DNA from 2 places in the Quadrisphaera sp. GCM10027208 genome. Region 2 is predicted to be linked to the other one. Evidence: predicted binding sites of a transcription regulator. Region 2 holds the regulator's gene; the other holds the start of a gene.
The links. Region 2 encodes LexA, which represses DNA repair genes until DNA is damaged. Its sites were predicted from a motif close to TCGAACANNTGTTCGA; they were not measured.

Region 1 (7,008 bases), on a different contig from region 2:
ACACCTCGGGCAGATCGAGCCCCTCGCGGAGCAGGTTGATCCCGACCAGGACGTCGTACTCCCCGGTCCGCAGCTCGCGCAGCAGCTCGACCCGGCGCAGCGTATCGACCTCGGAGTGCAGGTACCGGACCCGGACGCCCTGGTCGAGCAGGTAGTCGGTGAGGTCCTCGGCCATCTTCTTCGTGAGCGTCGTGACGAGCACCCGCTCGTCCTTGTCGGCGCGGGTCCGGATCTCGTGCAGCAGGTCGTCGATCTGACCTTTCGTCGGCTTGAGGACGATCTGCGGGTCGATGAGGCCGGTCGGTCGGATGATCTGCTCCACCACGCCGTTCCCGCGGGACAGCTCGTACGGCCCGGGGGTCGCGGACAGGTACACGGTCTGCCCGGTCCGCTCGAGGAACTCCTCCCACTTCAGCGGCCGGTTGTCCATCGCGCTCGGCAGCCGGAAGCCGTGCTCGACGAGGGTCCGCTTGCGCGACATGTCCCCCTCGTACATGGCACCGATCTGTGGCACGGTGACGTGCGACTCGTCGATGACGAGCAGGAAGTCGTCCGGGAAGTAGTCGAGCAGGGTGTTGGGCGCCGTCCCGGGGCCGCGGCCGTCGATGTGCCGGGAGTAGTTCTCGATCCCGGAGCAGGAGCCGACCTGCCGCATCATCTCGATGTCGTACGTGGTCCGCATGCGCAGCCGCTGGGCCTCGAGCAGCTTGCCCTGCCGCTCAAGCTCGGCGAGCCGCTGCTCGAGCTCGGCCTCGATGCCGGCGATGGCGCGTTCCATCCGCTCGGGGCCGGCGACGTAGTGCGAGGCGGGGAACACGTACATCTCCTGCTCCTCACGCACCACCTCCCCGGTCAGCGGGTTCAGGGTGTACAGCCGGTCCACCTCGTCACCGAAGAACTCGATCCGGACGGCGAGCTCCTCGTACACCGGGATGATCTCGACGGTGTCGCCGCGGACGCGGAACGTGCCGCGGGTGAACGCGAGGTCGTTGCGGGTGTACTGCATCTGCACGAAGCGGCGGAGCAGCTCGTCACGGTCCACCTCCTGCCCGACGTGCAGGCGCGCCATCCGGTCGACGTACTCCTGCGGGGTGCCCAGGCCGTAGATGCAGGAGACCGAGGCGACCACGACGACGTCCCGGCGGGTCAGCAGCGAGTTCGTCGCGGAGTGCCGCAGCCGCTCCACCTCGTCGTTGATCGAGGAGTCCTTCTCGATGTAGGTGTCCGTCTGCGGGACGTAGGCCTCCGGCTGGTAGTAGTCGTAGTAGGAGACGAAGTACTCGACCGCGTTGTGCGGCAGGAGCTCGCGGAACTCGTTGGCCAGCTGGGCCGCGAGCGTCTTGTTCGGCGCCATGACGAGGGTGGGCCGCTGGACCTTCTCGATCAGCCACGCCGTGGTCGCGGACTTGCCGGTGCCGGTCGCGCCCAGCAGCACGACGTCCTGCTCCCCGGCCTGGATCCGGCGGGTGAGCTCGGCGATCGCGGCGGGCTGGTCCCCGGACGGCTGGAAGTCCGAGACGACGGTGAAGGGTGCCACGCGTCGCTGGAGGTCGGTGCTGGGGCGCATGGGTCAACGGTAAGCCGGGGCACCGGGGAGCCGCGCCAGCAGCACCCGCGCCGGCAGTCCGGGGTCCGCCGAGGCGTGCACCCCCTCGGCCACCGGGGGGAACCCGGCTGCGCGAAGGGCTGCGGCGAGCGCCGCGTCGTCCGGTGAGCCGGCGGCCACGCCGCCGCGGACCACGACGGTCAGCGGGGCGGCGGCGTCCACCCGGACCTCCGCGTCCGGCAGCACCGCTCGCACCGCGTGTGCGACCCGGGCCGCCACCCGGGCACCGGCTCCCGGGTCCGGCCGCTGACCCGTCCCGCCGTCGACCCAGCCGGGCGCGGGGCGCCCGAGGCGGACGTTCTCCTCGTACGGCACCAGCCGTGCGCGCCACAGGTCGTCCACCGCCGCAGCGAGGTCAGCCGGCGTCCCGGAGTTGTCCAGCCACACGTCCGCGGCCGCCCGGCGCTCGTCGTCACTCGCCTGGGCCCGCACCCGTGACCACGCGTCCTCGGCGGTCATCCCCCGGTGCGTCACCAGCCGGCGCACCCGCTCGGCGGCGGGGGCGTGCACGACGACGACGAGGTGGTAGCCGGCGCCCATCCGCTTCTCGACGAGCAGCGGGACGTCGTGGACGACGACGGCGTCCGCGGGCGCCGCCGCCACCTGTTGTGCGGTGAGGGCGGCGATCCGGGGGTGGGTGATGCGCTCGAGGGCGGCCCGGCGGTCGGCGTCGGCGAAGACCACCCGGGCCAGGGCCGCTCGGTCGAGCCCGCCGTCGCCGTCCAGCACCTCGGGGCCGAACTCGGCGACCACCGCCGCCAGCCCCTCGGACCCGGGCGCGAGGACCTCCCGGGCCAGGGCGTCGGCGTCCACGACGACGGCACCCAGCTCGGTGAGCCGTCGGGCGACGGAGGACTTGCCGGCCCCGGTCCCCCCGGTCAGTCCCACTCGCAGCACGCCGGCCAGGGTAGGCCCGGCGGCTCAGCGGACGCCGCGGGGCCGGAGCTGGACGCTGATCCGCGGCCCGACCGGTGACGCCGTCTTGGGGACCGCGTGCTCCCAGGTCCGCTGGCACGACCCGCCCATGACGAGCAGGTCCCCGTGGCCGAGGGCGAAGCCGTGGGTGGCGCCACCGCCTCCGGTCGGGCGGAGCAGCAGCCGCCGCGGCGCCCCGAAGGAGATGATGGCCACCACCGTGTCGCTGGTGCGGCCGCGGCCGATCCGGTCCCCGTGCCAGGCCACGCTGTCCCGGCCGTCGCGGTAGTAGCAGAGGCCGGCGGTGCGCAGCGGCTCCCCCAGCTCGGCGGCGTAGTGCGCCGAGAGCCGGTCCCGCGCCTCGGCCAGAACCGGGGCCGGCAGCGCGGCGCCCTCGCCGTACCAGCACAGCAGCCGGGGCACCTCGACGACCCGGTCGTACATCCGGCGCTGCTCCTCCCGCCACGGCACACCGGTGACGAGGTCGACGAACACGTCGTCGGAGCCGGACACCCAGCCGGGCAGGACGTCGACCCAGGCACCACGGCCGAGCTCGGTGCGGCGCAGGGCGCGCAGGTCACCGAGCACGGGCTCCTCCGAGCTGGCGAGGCCGTCGAGCAACGAGGTCTGCAGCAGGGCCGGCATGACGTGAGCGTACGCCACAGTCGAACGCCTGTTCTAGAACCGGGTGGCGGCATTGCATGATCACCAAGGGGTGTGGCAGCGGGGTGGCGGGATTGCATGATCACGAAGGGGTTGGGGCGCGGGGCCGTGGAGCGTGGCAGCATGCCGGCGTGGAGGTCGGCGTGGGGCTCGGCGTGGAGGTCGGCGACGTGGTGACCGCGGCGCAGGCGGATGCCGTGGCCGGCCATGTCGCCGGCGCCCTGCACGCCGCCGGAGTGCGCCGCGGGGACCGGGTCGCGCTCGTCGTCCCCGGGTCGCCCGCCCTGGTCGCCGTGGCCCTCGCGGCGCTACGGGCCGGGGTCGTGCCGGTGGTGCTCGACCCCGGGACGCCGGCGGACGAGCTGGCCGAGGTGCTGGCGGACGCTGACCCGGCCCTCGTCGTCCGGGACGGGGACGACCTGGCCGGGCTCGTCCGCGCCGGCGAGCACCCGGCCGTGCCGTCGACCGCGTCGCCCCTTCCGCTGTCCCCCGTCCCGCTCGCCCGCCCGATGCACTACACCTCCGGGACCACCGGCCGGCGCAAGGGCGTGTGGAGCGGGGTCCTGACGCAGGACGACGCCCGGCGGCTGTGGGGCGAGGAGATCGAGCAGTGGGGGCTCGGCCCGGCCGACGTGCACCTCGTCGTCTCCCCGCTGCACCACTCGGCGCCGCTGCGGTTCGCCCTCGCCACGCTGCACGCCGGAGGGTCGGTGGTGGTCCCCGGCCGGTTCACCGTGGACGGCTTCCTGCAGGCGTGTCGGCACCACCGGCCCACCACCCTGTTCACCGCGCCCGCCCAGCTGCAACGGCTGCACGAGCGCGCCGTCACCGACCCCGGCCCGGTGCGCGAGGCGCTGCGCGGCTTCCGGCTCGTCGCGCACGCCGGGGCCCCGTGCCCGGACCCGGTGCGGCGCTGGCTGATCGACGTCGTCGGCACCGAGCCGGTGTGGGAGTTCTACGGTGCCACCGAGGGTCAGTTCACCGCCTGCCCGGCGGCGCAGTGGCTGGAGCGACCGGGCACCGTGGGGCGGGCCCGCGCCGGACGGACCCTGTCGGTCGACGCGGACGGCACCATCTGGTGCGCGGTGCCGCCCTGGGCCCGGTTCAGCTACTGGGGCGACCCCGAGCGGACGGCGCAGGCGTGGCGGCACACCCCGGCTGGTCCCGCGTTCACGGTCGGGGACCACGGCCGCCTGGACGCCGACGGGTTCCTCTACCTGACCGGACGACGGGAGGACCTCGTCATCACCGGCGGGGTCAACGTCTACCCGCTCGAGGTGGAGCGGGTGCTGTCTCGGTGTCCCGGCGTCCGGGAGGTGGTCGTCGTCGGCGTGCCGGACGAGCGGTGGGGGCAGCGGCTGGAGGCGGTCGTCGTCCCGACGGACCGGTCCCCCGCCACGGCCGGCGACGTGACCGCGTTCGCCCGCGAGCACCTGCCCCCGGCGCGACGTCCCAAGGACGTCCACGTCCTCGACGAAGGGGACCTGCCCCGGACCTCCAGCGGGAAGGTCCGCCGTCTGGAGCTCGCGGACCGGCTGACCGGTGCCGCGCCGCCGCCCCGGTGACTGGGCCCAAACGGCGACAGAGCCCGGGACAGCGACAGAGCCCGGGACAGCGACAGGGCCCGGCACCTCGCGGTACCGGGCCCCGTCGTGACAGCGGAGGGATCAGCCGTTGCCGGTCAGCTTCTCCCGCAGCGCGGCGAGCGCCTCGTCGGAGGCCAGCGTGCCCTCGTTGGCGGGGGCCGCCGGAGTCGGCCCGGCGCTCGGGGCCGGCGCAGGCGCCGAGCCCTCGGAGGAGTACGAGGTCTTCGTCTCGTTCTGCGCCTCGGCCTCGGCGTTGGCGGCGGCCTCGACCTGCTTCTTGTGGGCCTCCCAGCGGGCGTGGGCCTCGGCGTACTGCCGCTCCCACTCCTCGCGCTGGGTCTCGTACCCCTCGAGCCACTCGTTGGTCTCCGGGTCAAAGCCCTCGGGGTACTTGTAGTTGCCGGCCTCGTCGTACTCCTGCGCCATGCCGTACAGCGACGGGTCGAAGTCCTCGGAGGTCAGGTCGACGCCCTCGTTGGCCTGCTTGAGCGACAGCGAGATCCGGCGACGCTCGAGGTCGATGTCGATGACCTTGACGAAGATCTCGTCGTTCACCTGGACGACCTGCTCGGGGACCTCCACGTGCCGCACCGCCAGCTCGGAGATGTGCACGAGACCCTCGATGCCGTCCTCGACCCGGACGAACGCGCCGAACGGGACGAGCTTGGTGACCTTGCCCGGGACGACCTGGCCGATGGCGTGGGTCCGGGCGAACTGCTGCCACGGGTCCTCCATCGTCGCCTTGAGGGACAGGGAGACCCGCTCACGGTCCATGTCGACGTCGAGGACCTCGACGGTGACCTCCTGGCCGACCTCGACGACCTCGCTCGGGTGGTCGATGTGCTTCCAGGACAGCTCGGACACGTGCACGAGACCGTCGACGCCGCCGAGGTCGACGAACGCCCCGAAGTTGACGATCGACGACACGACGCCGGTGCGGACCTGGCCCTTCTGCAGGGTCTGCAGGAAGTTCTGCCGGACCGCGGACTGGGTCTGCTCGAGCCAGGCCCGGCGGGACAGCACGACGTTGTTGCGGTTCTTGTCCAGCTCGATGATCTTCGCCTCGAGTTCCTGGCCGACGTACGGCTGCAGGTCCCGGACCCGCCGCATCTCGACCAGCGACGCCGGCAGGAAGCCCCGCAGGCCGATGTCGAGGATGAGGCCGCCCTTGACGACCTCGATGACGGTGCCGGTGACGACGCCGTCCTCTTCCTTGATCTTCTCGATCGTGCCCCAGGCCCGCTCGTACTGCGCGCGCTTCTTGGACAGGATGAGACGCCCCTCCTTGTCCTCCTTCTGGAGGACGAGGGCCTCGACCTCGTCGCCGACCTGGACCACCTCGGAGGGGTCCACGTCGTGCTTGATCGACAGCTCGCGGGAGGGGATCACGCCCTCGGTCTTGTACCCGATGTCGAGCAGGACCTCGTCACGGTCGACCTTGACGATCTGGCCGGAGACGATGTCCCCGTCGTTGAAGTACTTGATGGTCGCGTCGATGGCGGCGAGGAAGTCTTCGCTCGAGCCGATGTCGTTGACGGCGACCTGCGGGGTGGTCGACTGCTCGGTGGTGGCGGTCATGTAGTAGGGGCTCCGATACGGACTGGTTGGAAGGGGCAGGGACGGTGCGGGAGGAGGTGCGCAGGAGTAACCCGCGCACACGACACGCGCTCAGTCAGCCTACTGCCGGACCAGGGGCCGGTCAAAAGCCCACACTGGTCCGGTGAGCACTCCCCCGACCGACCTTCCCGCCGCCGGCCGCCTGGCCCGGGCCGGGTACCTGCCGGTGGACCCGGACGCCGCGGGCCGGGGCACCCGCCGCTGGTGGGACGAGCAGTCCGGCGCCTACCTCGCCGAGCACGGCGCGTTCCTCGGGGACGCCCGCCTGCGCTGGGGCCCGGAGGGGCTGGACGAGGACGACGCGGGCCTGCTCGGCGACGTCACCGGCCGCCGGCTGCTCGAGGTCGGCTGCGGAGCGGCTCAGGGCGCCCGCTGGGCCGCGGCCCGTGGTGCGCTGGTGCTCGGTGTCGACGTGTCCGCGGGGATGCTGGCGCGCAGCCGGGAGCTGGACGCCCGGACCGGCGTCGGGGTGCCGGTGGTGCAGGCGGACGCCGGGCGGCTGCCGCTGGCCGACGGGTCCGTCGACGTGGCGTTCTCCGCCTACGGCGCGCTGCCGTTCGTCGCGGACGCCGCCGGCGTCCTCGCCGAGGTGCACCGGGTGCTGCGCCCGGCCGGGCGCTG
Region 2 (7,008 bases):
CGGCCGGACCGGTGGCCAGGGCGGCCGTCTCGGCCTCGACCTCGGCCAGGGCGGCGGTGGCGTCCAGGACGGCGGCGGTGTACCGGCGCTCGGCCGCCGCGTGGTCGGCCCACGCCCGCTCGATCCGGGCCGCGGCCGCCGGGGACGCCGGGTCGGCGGCCTGCAGCCGCAGGCCGGCCTCGAGGTCCTCACCGGCCCGGCGCATCGCGGCCAGTGCGGGCGCGACCCGCGCGGCGTAGTCCGCCAGCGCGGCCGCGACAGCGCCGGCCAGCCGCTGCACCTGCTCGGCCTGGCGGGCGAGGTCGGCCCGGACGACGCGCTCGGCGTCCGCGGCCCGGCCGTACCACTGGACCGGGACGGTTCTGCCGACGTCCTGGGCCGCGCCGGCGGCCGCGGCGGCGGCGCGGGCCAGCCGTTCGGCGTCCCGCCCGGCGGCGGCGGGATCGACCGCGGGGACCTGAACCGGCGGGGTCACGGCCGGCGCTGCCCGGACCGGAGCGGGGGTCACCGCGGCCACCAGGTGTCGCTGGCCGCGTAGGACTCCGCGGCCCGGCGCAGTGCGTCCTCGAGCGCGGACGCCGGGTCGACGCCGAGCCGGGCCGCGGCGGTGAGGTCGGCGACGGCACGGCGGGCGGTCGCGGCCAGAGCCGGGTCCTGCGCCCACGGGTGCGGGTCGCCGGCGGCGAGCGCGAGGTCGTGGGCGGCGCGCAGCCGCTGCCCGATCTCGCGGGCGGCCGCAGCGGCCCGGTGCAGCTCACCGGGGTCGACGCCGAACCGGACGGAGGTGGTGCCCACGGGGGGAACGGTAGGCAGGACCGGGGTCACCGCGGGCTCGTCGTCCACAGGCTGCCGGGTGCGGCTGCGGCGTACTGGTGCAGTGAACCTGTGCCGGCCGCGGGCTCAACCCGTCCCTGGGTCACGCCGATGGGTGATCGTGCCCCTGTCCCGCCTGCGCCGTGCCGCCGCAGCAGCCCTGGCCGCTGCCGGGCTCGGGGTCGCGCCGCTCGCCGTCCCGGCTGTAGGAGCCGCGGTCGCGGTCGCGCAGCCGTCGGCGCCGTCGCAGGAGCAGGTCGAGGCGCAGCGCGACGTGGCACACCGGCTGCGGTCCGTCGCCGACCAGCGCGCGCGAGACGTCACCGAGGCGCAGCGCCGCCTCGACGAAGCCGCCCGGGCGGCAAACGCGGCGCTCGAGGTGTACGCGGCGGCGATGCGCGAGCAGCAGGAGGCGGAGGCAGAGCACTGGGAACGCTCCGAGGAGCTCACCGCGGCGCGGACCCGGTACAACGCGAGCCGGGACGACCTGGGTCGGTGGGCCGCCCGCACGTACCGCGAGGGCTCCGGGCTGGCCGCCTACGAGGGCGTGATGACCCTGCTCGAGGCCCGGAACCCCGAAGACCTGTCGCGTCGGGTCGCCATGCTGCAGGTCGTCGGACGGGCCCAGCAGGACACCGTCGTCGTGGCCGGGGCCGCGGTGGACGAGCAGGAGGACGCCGCGGCCGCCGCCGAGCGGACGGCGCTGCGGGTCCGGGAGACGACCCAGGCGGCCACCGACGCCAAGGAGGACGCCGACCGGCTGGTCGCCGCCCACGAAGCGGAGCTGAGCCGGCTGCGGGGGCTGCTGCTGTCCAGCGAGACGGCCGTGGCGACGGCGGACGCCGAGGCCGAGCGGCTTGCCGAGGCCCGTCGTCAGGTGCTCGCCGGGACGACCAGGTCAGCCCCGCCGTCCAACCTCGACGGCCTGGACGTCGGGACCCTCGGCGGCGGCGGCAACGCCGTGACCGGGCGGACCGGTGCCTGCACGAGCCAGGGCGTCGAGCGGTTCCCCAACGGGCAGATCCCGCGCTCGGCGCTGTGCCCGCTGTGGGGCGCCCCGGGGCACCTGCTGCGCGCGGACGCCGCCTACGCCTTCGACCGACTGGCGGAGGCGTACGCCTCGACGTTCGCCGAGCCGATCTGCGTCACGGACTCCTACCGCACACTGCAGTCACAGGTCCGGCTGCGCGAGCAGAAGCCGGCCCTGGCGGCTCGGCCAGGCACCAGCAACCACGGCTGGGGCACGGCCGTCGACCTGTGCGGCGGCATCGACCGGTTCGGCACGCCCGAGCACCGGTGGATGCAGCTCAACGCCCCGCGCTTCGGCTGGTTCAACCCCGGGTGGGCACAGCAGGACGGCAGCAAGCCCGAGCCCTGGCACTGGGAGCTCGGCGCCTGACCCCTTCACCCCCTCGGTGATCATGCAATCCCGCCACCCCGAACGCCGCCCCCTCGATGATCATGCAATCCCGCCACCCCCGCACGCCGCCCCCTCGGTGATCATGCAATCCCGCCACCCCCGACGCCGCCCCCTCGGTGATCATGCAATCCCGCCACCCCGTACGGCCCACGTCCACTCACAAAGTGCTGGGTTGCTGGCGCAACACACCGCAAAAACCATGGTGAATCCAGCATTTTGTAACCGCCCGCAGCACCCGTAGCAATGCATTCAATCGCCCGACGCCGCGACATCTCCCCTTTCGTGATCATGCAATCCCGCCACCTTGCAGAAGGCAGCCAGCAGCGGCTAGACCGTATCCCACCTCGCGACGTTGCATGTAGGCCGAACTCCGCGGAGAGGGCCAGGACGGCCCGGTTCGCTCTGGAGGCTCGTCGCAGGACGGGCCCGGGATCGCCGTGCCCGCCTCTTCCAGATGGCGCAGTGCATGGTCACCACAAGGAGGGCCGAATCACAGGCGTCATGCCGCTTGAAAGGCCGACGCCAGAACCAAACAGGCACTCTTTCCACAGTCTGCCACAGAGTTCTGAATCAGTCAGAACTTCCCCGCGTAACGCCACTCTGCGCGGGCGATGCGTGAAGAGGTGGCGGGATTGCATGATCGCCGAAGGGGCAGCGTCCGGGGGTGTGACCAGGGTGGCGGGATTGCATGATCACCGAGGAGGGCGGCGTCCGGGGTGGCGGGATTGCATGATCACCGAGGGGGCGGCGTCCGGGGTGGCGGGATTGCATGATCACGAAGAGAGTGGTGCCGACCTGAGCACGGAGGGATTAGGGGGTGGCTGGGACGAGGAGCTCCTGGCCGACGTTCACCGCCGAGGTGCTCAGGCCGTTGAGAGTCCTGATCTCGACGATCACGTCGCGGACGTCCTCTCCTGGCGCGGCGACGCCGGAGGCGATGCCCCACAGCGTGTCGCCCGGCAGGACCACGACCGTGTCCATCGGCGGCGGGGCGGCGTCCGGACCGGCGAGAGCCTGCCCTGCGGCACCCAGCCCGGCGACGGCGAGGACCGCCGACAGGACCAGCATCAGGGTGAGTCGCCCGCGCCGGGTGATCCGCAGCGGCACGGCCGGTCCACCGGCTACGGCAGCCGGCGCCTGCCGCACCGGCAGGGGAACGACGTCGGCGGGCCGGTGCGACCGCGCACGGCGAACCGGGACCAGGCGGTGGTCGATCGTGACTGCGCTCATCAGGTACCTCCAGGGCGTTCCGTGACGTAGGGCCCGAACGTGTGTTCGATCGAACGCCTGTCCGATGTCTAGCACTCGGGAGCGACTGTGTCCACCGCTCCCGGCGCAGCCATCGGCCGGCCGCTCGCTTCCCACCTGGACGTCACTCCAGCACCGGGCACCGACAACGCCTCTACCCAGCGGTCTCGCCAGCACACCGCCGAGCAGCACTGACATCGCGACGACACGCTCGAACAGGTGTTTGAAACCGTCGGTGCCCCGGTCTAGCGTGTCGATCACCGGCGGCCGGCCAGCGCAGCGGCAGGACGGCAGAACCGGTCGAACAGAGCCAGCAGCACGACAGAGCCAGCAGCACGACAGAGCCAGCAGCACAACAGGGACGGAGCGGACGTGGCCACAGCGAAGGACCATCCCGGCACGACGGACGGCGCGACGGTGCACGAGCTGCCGGACCAGCCCGCCGGCGGGGACGGCCTCACGGCCCGGCAGCGCACGATCCTGGAGAGCATCCGCCACGCCGTGGAGACCCGCGGCTACCCGCCGAGCATGCGGGAGATCGGTCAGGCGGTGGGGCTGACGAGCCCGAGCAGCGTCGCGCACCAGCTCGCCGCCCTGGAGCGCAAGGGCTACCTGCGACGGGACCCGAACCGGCCGCGGGCCATCGAGGTGGTCACGCCGGGACGGGGCGCTCGCGCCACCGCCGAGTCCGAACTGCCCCCGGACGTCGACGAGACAGGTGTCGGGGACGCGCGGCCGGCGGCGTCGTACGTCCCGGTGGTCGGCCGGATCGCCGCCGGCGGGCCGATCCTCGCCGAGCAGGCGGTCGAGGACGTCTTCCCTTTGCCCCGTCAGCTCGTGGGTGACGGGCAGCTCTTCCTGCTCAAGGTGTCCGGTGACTCGATGATCGACGCCGCCATCTGCGACGGCGACTGGGTCGTCGTCCGGCAGCAGCCGGTCGCCGAGAACGGTGAGATCGTCGCCGCGATGATCGACGGCGAGGCGACGGTGAAGACGTTCAAGCGACGCGACGGTCACGTCTGGCTGCTGCCGCACAACCCGGCCTACGAGCCGATCCCCGGCGACGAGGCCACCGTGCTCGGCCGGGTCGTCGCGGTGCTGCGCAGCGTCTAACCGGCGGTGCTGCGCAGCGTCTAACCGGCACAGTCGATGCACACCCGCGCGGTGGGCCGGGCCGCCAACCGCTCCGCGGCCACCGGTCGTCCGCACCGCTCACACACCCCGTAGCGGCCGGCGTCCAGCCGTTGCACGGCCGCCTCGATCTCGGCGAGCTGCTGGCGTGCCTGCTCGCGCAGCGCCTGCAGCTGGGCTCGACCGACCGCGAGCCCGCCGGAGCCGTCCGGGTCGTGCTCGTCGTCGGTCGCCACCTCGGCAGCGGACTCCTCGAGTCGGCGGAGCTCCGCGTCCAGGGAGTTGACCCGGTCGCGTGTCGCGACGCGTTCAGCGTCCAGCCGCCGGCGCGGGTCCGCGTCCAGCCGCCGGCGCGGGTCGGCCTCCCCGCTCACGCGGGGGTGGCGAGGGCGTCGAGCACCAGCCGTACGTCGTCCTCGTCGTTCCACAGGTGGAAGGCGATCCGCACACTGCCCGCCCGGGCCGCGACGACCGCCCCGGCCCGTTCCAACCTGGCCTGCCGGTCGCCGTCCGGGTCCGGCAGGGACACGACCGCGCGCCCGGCCGGGGCGAGACCCAGCCCCTCTCGGAGCCGGTCGGCGAGCGCAGCGTCGTAAGCGCGCACCTCGGCCGGGTCCAGCGCGGCGAACAGCCGCAGCGCGGGCACCGTGCCGACCCAGGACAGCCACGCCGGGGACACGTCGAAGCGCCGGGCGTCCTGGGCCAGCCGCATCCGCGGTCCGTAGATGGAGTCCCACACGTCGTCACCGGCGTACCACCCGGCCGAGGTGGGTCGCAGCCACCCTGCCGCACGCTCGCTGATCGTCGCGAACGCCGACCCGCGTGGGCTGCACAGCCACTTGTACGCCGAGCAGATGGTGACGTCGAAGCGTGAGGCGTCCACGGGCATCCACCCCACCGCCTGGGTGAGGTCGCACAGGGTGGCCGCGCCGGCCTCGTCGGCCGCCTCGGCCACGGCGTCCCCGTCGACCACGGTGCCGCACGCCGACATCGCCAGCGAGAAGGCGACGAGGTCGGTGCTGGGACGCACCTCCTCGGCCAGGCGCTCCAGCGGGACGTGCCGGACGGTCACTCCGCGGTCGGCGTGGACCAGGAACGGGAAGATCACCGAGGTGAAGTCGCCGTCGACGCAGAGCACCTCGGCGCCGTCGGGCAGTGAGCTCGCAACCAGGCCGGCGAGCACGGACACCTGTGAGCCGACCGCGACCCTGGCGGGGTCGACGCCGACCAGCCCGGCGTACAGCCGGCGGGACTCCGCGACCGCGACGTCGTAGCGGCCGGGGGTGGCCCGGCCCCGGCGCCACTCGTCGAGCGCGTCCTGGAGCGCGGCGAGCACGCCTGTCGTCGGCAGGCCCATCGAGGCCGCGTTGAGGTAGCCGGGCACGGGCTCGAACTGCGCCCGGGCGTCCGCGACGCTCATCGGCACCGTCTGCTCAGCAGAAGTCGTCACACGGGTCAGCGTGCCGTGCCCGCCGCTGACGCCGCCAGCGGGGGGTGTCTCAGCCGCCGGCCGCCAGGGCCCGGGCGACGGGTTCGGCGACCGGCCACGGCTGCCCCGCGGCGGCGTCGATGCGGCGCAGCGCGTCCAGCACGGTGGCGCGGTCGGTCGTGCGCCACAGCGGCGGCAGCGACCGGGCCAGGAACGTGCCGTAGCGGGCGGTGGCCAGCCGGGAGTCGAGCACCGCGACCACGCCGCGGTCCTCGGCGGAGCGGATCAGCCGGCCGGCTCCCTGGGCCAGCCGCAGCGCGGCGTGGGTGGCGGCGACGGCCATGAAGCCGTTGCCCCCGGCGCGTGACACGGCCTCCTGCCGGGCGGAGGACAGCGGGTCGTCCGGTCGCGGGAACGGGATCCGGTCGATGACGACGAGCTGGCTGGCCGGCCCCGGCACGTCGACGCCCTGCCACAGCGACAACGTGCCGAACAGGCAGGTCGCCGGGTCTGCGGCGAACTGGCGGACGAGGGTGGCCGTCGTGTCGTCCCCCTGGCACAGCACCGGGACGTCGAGCCGGGCACGCAGCGCCTCGGCAGCGGCCTCGGCGGCGCGCCGGGAGGAGAACAGCCCGAGGGTGCGCCCGCCGGCGGCCTCGACGAGCTGGGCGAGCTCGTCCATGGCGGCGTCCGGGGTGCCGCTCCGGGTCGGCGGCGCCAGGTGCCGGGCGACGTAGAGGATGCCCTGGCGGGGGTAGTCGAACGGGCTGCCGACGTCCAGGCCGCGCCAGTCGGGGGCGTCGTCCCCGAGCAGGCCGACCGAGCCGGCCGCGGCGTCGAAGGTGCCGCCGAGCGACAGCGTGGCCGAGGTGAGGACGACGGTGCGCTCGTCGAACAGCTGCTCCCGCAGCGTCTCGGCGACCGACAGCGGCGCCACGTGCAGCGCCCGGCGCACCAGGGAGAAGCC

Region 1: a site for LexA is predicted at 3,187-3,202, ahead of ACFP6A_RS11870 (alpha-ketoglutarate-dependent dioxygenase AlkB). Genes of this name have one in related genera too.

Annotation. Positions count from the first base shown of each region.
Region 1 covers NZ_JBHSRC010000007.1:60,137-67,144, reverse strand. Annotated here, with positions in the region: gene uvrB (excinuclease ABC subunit UvrB) at 1-1,567, opposite strand, end outside; gene coaE (dephospho-CoA kinase) at 1,571-2,503, opposite strand; gene ACFP6A_RS11870 (alpha-ketoglutarate-dependent dioxygenase AlkB) at 2,528-3,166, opposite strand; gene ACFP6A_RS11865 (class I adenylate-forming enzyme family protein) at 3,316-4,749, shown strand; gene rpsA (30S ribosomal protein S1) at 4,852-6,348, opposite strand; gene ACFP6A_RS11855 (class I SAM-dependent methyltransferase) at 6,491-7,008, shown strand, end outside.
Region 2 covers NZ_JBHSRC010000005.1:84,382-91,389, reverse strand. Annotated here, with positions in the region: gene ACFP6A_RS09770 (RNase A-like domain-containing protein) at 1-475, opposite strand, end outside; gene ACFP6A_RS09765 (hypothetical protein) at 505-795, opposite strand; gene ACFP6A_RS09760 (D-alanyl-D-alanine carboxypeptidase family protein) at 935-2,212, shown strand; gene ACFP6A_RS09755 (LysM peptidoglycan-binding domain-containing protein) at 3,044-3,463, opposite strand; gene lexA (transcriptional repressor LexA) at 3,854-4,594, shown strand; gene ACFP6A_RS09745 (TraR/DksA family transcriptional regulator) at 4,615-4,986, opposite strand; gene ACFP6A_RS09740 (aminotransferase class V-fold PLP-dependent enzyme) at 4,983-6,062, opposite strand; gene ACFP6A_RS09735 (ATP-dependent DNA helicase) at 6,112-7,008, opposite strand, start outside.